2 regions of the Cytobacillus sp. C11.1 genome follow, and region 1 is predicted to be linked to the other one. Evidence: riboswitches for the same ligand, from Rfam matches in the RefSeq annotation. Region 1 holds a riboswitch; the other holds the start of a gene.
The links. A riboswitch is a leader RNA that binds a small molecule or an ion and turns the genes downstream of it on or off. The one in region 1 is predicted to bind thiamine pyrophosphate.
Positions count from the first base shown of each region.

Region 2: it holds a riboswitch for thiamine pyrophosphate, as region 1 does, so the genes downstream of both, AC3ZVC_RS22605 (ABC transporter substrate-binding protein) here and thiC (phosphomethylpyrimidine synthase ThiC) in region 1, are expected to answer to the same signal.

Region 1 covers NZ_CM176935.1:396,841-399,983, forward strand. Annotated here, with positions in the region: gene thiC (phosphomethylpyrimidine synthase ThiC) at 5-1,789, opposite strand; TPP riboswitch at 1,914-2,027, opposite strand; gene AC3ZVC_RS01980 (cation diffusion facilitator family transporter) at 2,248-3,117, opposite strand.
Region 2 covers NZ_CM176935.1:4,573,591-4,576,733, forward strand. Annotated here, with positions in the region: gene AC3ZVC_RS22595 (NAD-dependent protein deacylase) at 1-695, opposite strand, end outside; gene AC3ZVC_RS22600 (YkvA family protein) at 839-1,252, shown strand; TPP riboswitch at 1,467-1,575, shown strand; gene AC3ZVC_RS22605 (ABC transporter substrate-binding protein) at 1,690-2,691, shown strand; gene AC3ZVC_RS22610 (thiamine-binding protein) at 2,706-2,999, shown strand; gene AC3ZVC_RS22615 (ABC transporter permease) at 2,996-3,143, shown strand, end outside.

The sequences.
Region 1 (3,143 bases):
ATTTTCACTGATAAATATTTCCACCCGTTTGTTTGAATTCATCTGCTTTTTCTTCCAAGCCTTTCTTTATCGCTTCCTCCGTACCAAGCCTTTGCTCCTTAGCATAATTGCGAATATCCTGAGAAATTCTCATGCTGCAAAATTTGGGCCCGCACATGGAACAAAAGTGTGCTGTTTTTGCCCCTTCAGCCGGCAACGTCTCATCATGGTATTCCAATGCACGTTCAGGATCCAGTGATAGATTGAATTGATCCCTCCATCGGAATTCAAACCGGGCTTTTGACAGGGCATCATCTCTTTTTTGTGCGCCTGGGTGTCCCTTTGCCAAATCCGCGGCATGTGCAGCTATTTTATAAGTAATGACACCCTCGCGGACATCATCCCGATTCGGCAAACCCAAATGTTCTTTAGGGGTAACATAGCAAAGCATTGCGGTTCCAAACCAGCCTATCATGGCAGCCCCGATTGCAGAGGTAATATGATCATATCCGGGAGCGATATCAGTGGTAAGGGGGCCGAGTGTGTAGAATGGCGCTTCCTTGCAGATTTCCAATTGTTTATCCATATTCTCTTTAATTAAGTGCATTGGAACATGGCCTGGTCCCTCTACCATAACCTGCACATCGTGTTCCCAGGCAATTTGGGTCAGTTCCCCAAGAGTCTCGAGCTCTGCAAATTGAGCCTCGTCGTTGGCATCTGCAATCGATCCCGGCCGCAATCCATCCCCCAGTGAGAAGGCCACATCATAGGATTTCATAATTTCGCAGATTTCTTCAAAATGAGTATATAAAAAGTTTTCTTTATGATGATGCAAACACCACTGGGCCATAATGGATCCGCCCCTCGATACAATTCCGGTTAACCGTTTTGCTGTTAACGGAACATACCGAAGAAGAACACCTGCATGAATGGTAAAGTAGTCAACCCCTTGCTCCGCTTGTTCAATTAGGGTGTCACGATAAACCTCCCACGTAAGATCCTCGGCGATGCCGTTAACCTTTTCGAGGGCTTGATAGATTGGAACTGTGCCGACTGGGACTGCAGAGTTTCTGATTATCCATTCACGTGTGGTATGAATATTTTTACCTGTGGATAGATCCATAATCGTATCTGCTCCCCAGCGTGTAGCCCAGGTCATTTTTTCTACCTCTTCTTCAATAGAGGATGAAACTGCAGAGTTTCCAATGTTCGCATTAATTTTAACGTGGAAATTCCTGCCGATTATCATTGGCTCCGTTTCCGGGTGATTGATATTGGCAGGAATGATTGCCCTGCCCCTTGCTACTTCAGAACGAACAAATTCAGGGTCCATATTTTCTCTAATGGCTATAAACTCCATCTCGGGAGTAATGATCCCTTTTTTGGCATAGTGTAGCTGGGTGACATTTTCTCCTTTTTTCGCACGCAATGGCTTGCGGGCTAATCCTGGAAAAACTTTATGATTGGCACGCGGATCATTCTCCCTTTCATACCCATTATCCTCAGGCTTAATTTTCCGGCCTTCATACTCTTCAACATCTTCGCGCTCATGAATCCAACCATTTCTTAGTGCAGGAAGTCCTTTTTTAAAATCTGCCAAATATTGAGGATCAGTATAAGGGCCGCTCGTATCATATACACGAAGCGGCTCATTGCTTTCTTCTCCAAAAGTTCCGCTCGTGGGACTTAGTTCAATCTCACGCATAGGAACCTTCATATCAGGTCTGGATCCTCCCACATAGATTTTTTTGCTGCCTGTAAAACTCGACATAATGGAAATACGCTCTTGATTTAATGAACTTGCAGTCATTCGAATCTCTCCCTTATAAAAATGTAAGGACGAGATCTAGAGCCAAGGAAGTGCCAGAGATGTAAAAAAGCCGGTCCATATAAATATGGACCGGCTTAGCCGTAGATGTTTTGTACAAAAAAACTTTTGCACTCACTAACTTCCCCACGCTGGTATGATCCAGATCAGGTCCAAAGAGTCAAGAAACTTAACGTGTTTCTTTCTCAGCCCAAACTATTGGGCACCCCTAGTTATTGCTATTAAAATTCAACTTCAGTATACATAAAGCAGGAAATAAATAAAAGGTTTTTTTTAAAACTCCTCCAATATTCACAAAGAATTTAATACCTTCCCTTCCAGCAGGAGCAGTCGCAAATCTCGTTATCCAGGCCCTTTATACTATTGTACATTCATTTGTCTAACACCCAGAAAAGCCTGTCCAAACCGGCAATAGGCATTTTATTTATTTCTTGCTTTCCTTAATTCGGCTCCACATGAACATGAACATCATACACCCCATAATCATTCATCATCACTTGCTCCACATGTGTCGCAATATCATGGGCTTCTTTAATATCCAGCGCGGAATTAACAAGAATGACCACATCTATGACTTCATTGTTTCCATAGCTTCTGCCTTTAATATCTTTGATCCCTTTAACCCCATCTACTTTTACAATGACATCCTGATAGTGTTTGATTTTATTTTCATCAAAGCCATCTGAAAGATCATGGGAAGCCTGCCTAAAGATATCCCAGGCTGTTTTGCATATTAAAAGACCGACAATAATGGCCGTCACGGGATCAAGCCAGGGCATATTCAATTGTGATCCAAATATCCCAACGGCGGCCCCAAAACTTACCCAGGCATCAGAGATATTATCCTTTGCCGCTGCCATTACAGCTTTGCTGTTAATTTTAAGGGCTAATTTTTTGTTGTAACGATAAACAAAGTACATGGCCAGGCCGGAAAATACGCCGGTATAAGCGGCCATAATGTCGGGAGACTCCTGCACCCCTTCAAACATGGAGGAGACAGCATTCATCAGCACTTGCAGCCCCACTGCTGCCATGATAAAGGAGGCAACCATCGAAGCTATTGTTTCACTTTTCCAATGTCCATACCCATGATTTTTATCAGGCGGCCTCTGTGAAATTCTCAAGCCGATGAGGACAGCAACAGATGCTATGATATCGGTTGTATTGTTAAAACCATCTGCTTTCAATGCAGCAGAGCCACTCATATAACCAATTACTAGCTTTAAGACAGAAAGACATATGTAAGCCGCTATACTAATAACGGCAGCCCGTTCTCCCAGTTTTAGATTCTTATACTTTTTCTCTTCCATACACTTGCCCCCTATATAGCACCTGA
Region 2 (3,143 bases), 820 kb from region 1:
AGTTCTTCTAGCACCTCTCCAATTTTCCGGTTATGGATAACTTCATCTGCATACAAATCAAAATCCGTAGGCTCCATATTAACAATTACGAGCTTTGCACCGTTTTGTTTGGCTATTAACGGGAACTGGTTGGCCGGAGTAACGGTCAAGGATGAACCAAGCACAATAAAAAGCTCAGACTTCTCTGATTCCTCTGCCGCAAAATCCAGTGCCAGCTCAGGAAGCATTTCGCCAAATAGGACGATTGAAGGGCGAAGCATTCCCCCGCATGTACAATGATAATGGTCATGCAGGTATTCCTCACTCGGATATTCTTTTTTACATTCCTGGCAGTGCAGCGTTTGCAAGTTCCCGTGAAGCTCAGATATATTGCGGCTGCCGGCCAGCCCATGGAATCCATCTACATTCTGGGTAATGATACTTTGGAGAATGCCCCTTTTTTCCCAATTTGCGAGAATATAGTGCCCTTTATGAGGCTTACATTCTTTTAAGCCTGTGACCCTGTGCCGATAAAATTCAATAAACTCATTTACATTATGATTTAAAGCTTCTGTACTGGCTATTTTCCCAGGATCCTTCTTTTTCCACATTCCATTATTAGCAGACCTGAAATCAGGCAGACCGCTCTCCGTGGACATACCTGCTCCAGTTAAAATAACGGTATACTTTGATTCTTTCAGCCATTTTTCAAGCATAGTTATCATCTCCTAAATATATCTTTCCAATAAAATGCTGTTTCCATCTTTTTCAAAGGATAAAATGTTTATGTCTTCCTATGTATGCGGTAAATAATAGATTATATGTGTTTACGCCATTTATCAATATAGGAGTGATTGCAATGCCAGAGACGGAAACAAAAGATTACCGGGAAGGCTTTAAAAGGTTCTCTTCTAGAGCTAAGAGATATGTGGAAGATCCTGTAAAAACAAGAGGATTGCTGAGCAAAGCGACAACAAAAGCTAATCAGAATAAATCTTCATTAAGTGATATATGGGAAAAATTTCAGCTTTTGATTGACTTGGTTAAATCCTGGTCCAAAGGAGATTACAAGCACATTTCAAAAAAATCGATCCTATTTATTATCGCTTCAATCTTATACTTCGTTTCACCAGTGGACCTTGTACCCGATTTTTTAGCAGGAATGGGAATCATTGATGATGCAGCGGTGCTTGGATTTGCTGTAAGTCAAATTACAGGAGAGCTTGAAAAGTTTAAAATCTGGAAGGAAAGCCGGTCGATTGAAATGGAATAAAAATACTTGAAACTGCCGGATTATACAGAACCGCTTGTTTTTTGCGAAGCTTTGGAAAGGCAGATAATAAAAAGTTTGCCGACGAACTATAAACTTTTTGCTGTCCATTTTTATACCTTTTGTTATAATAGTGAAGGAAAGTCATAGAAGCTTTAGAATAGAACGCCTCATGAAGGTATTTATTTTTGCAGATTGTTTGTCTAAAATTGAATAGCAAGAATTGTAGGGGAACCGGTATAGCCGGTTGAGACTTCATCATAAGATGTTGACCCTTTGAACCTGATCTGGCTCATACCAGCGTAGGGAACATATTCTTAAACATAAAAATGTTTGTTATATGCGCTCTGGTATTTATGCCGGGGCGTTTTTATTTTTTCAGGGCAAGCTATAATTATCTTTCCGGAAAACACTACATAAAGCAAACAGGAGGGTTAATGATGAAAAGATGGATGGCAGCTGTTTGTACTGTCCTAATGCTCGCCGGCTGTGCCGGGAATGAGCAAGAAACACAGCCGGGAAACGGAGAAAAGGACAAGGAAGAATTAAAAAAGGTCACTGTCGTTCTGGACTGGACACCAAATACCAATCATACAGGCTTATACGCAGCTAAGGACAAAGGCTATTTTGAAGAGGAAGGACTTGACGTGGAAATCATTATGCCTGGAGAAGCTGGTGCAGACCAGCTGACGGCATCGGGTAAGGCGGATTTCGGTGTCAGCTATCAGGAAAGCATCACGGAAGCCCGGGTACAGGGTGTTCCGCTCGTATCGATCGCTGCTGTTATTCAGCATAATACATCCGGCTTTGCTTCCCCAGCAGATAAAAATATTAAAACACCAAAGGATTTTGAAGGGAAAACTTATGGTGGCTGGGGAGCGCCGGTTGAAAAATCAGTAATCGAGTCATTGATGATAACAGAGAATGCAGATGTTGAGAAAGTGTCGATTGTCAACATGGGGGACGCTGATTTTTTTACGGCTGTTAAGAGAGATATAGATTTTGCATGGATTTATTATGGCTGGACAGGTGTAGAAGCCGAGCTTCGAGGGGAAAAGATTAATATGGTCTACCTGACTGACTACTCGGAAAAACTGGACTATTACACACCTGTATTGGCTACCAATGAGAAAATGATACAAAATAATCCGGATACCGTAAAAGCTTTTGTCAAAGCGGCATCCAAAGGCTATGAATATGCTATTGAAAACCCTGATGAAGCAGCTGATATTCTTCTCGAGAACGCTCCAGACCTTGATAGCGAACTGGTTAAAAAGAGTCAGGAATGGCTTTCTCCCCGTTATCAGGACGATGCAGCCAGATGGGGTGAACAAAAGCTTGAAGTTTGGGAAAACTATGCAGAGTGGATGCATGAAAATGGCCTTTTAGATAAAGAATTAGATGCCGGCAAAGCTTTTACAAATGACTTCCTGCCGGAATAAGGAGAGTTAATGAAATGGCAAACGCACTTGTAAGTATTCAAATCATACCGAAAACAAAAAATGGGGAAAATGTTATACCATATGTTGACGAAGCCATCAGCGTAATACAGGAATCGGGGGTTAAATATGAGGTTCACCCCCTGGAAACAACAATGGAAGGCGATCTGGAACATTTATTGAAAATCATCGCAGATATGAATACTAAAATGATTGAAAAAGGAAGCAGCAATGTTATTTCACAGGTGAAGATCCTATATCAGCCAACTGGAATTGAAATGAATGATTTAACGGAGAAATACCGTCCATGAAAAATGTTTTAATGAAAGGATGGAGACCCGCTGCGGTTCTCCTCCTTTTATTCATTCTGTGGGAGCTGGCAATCATGCTGGCTGAAGTCCCTGCATGGCTGCTGCCGCCGCCGACTGATATTTTTCAGGAAGCGGTTGCCGGAT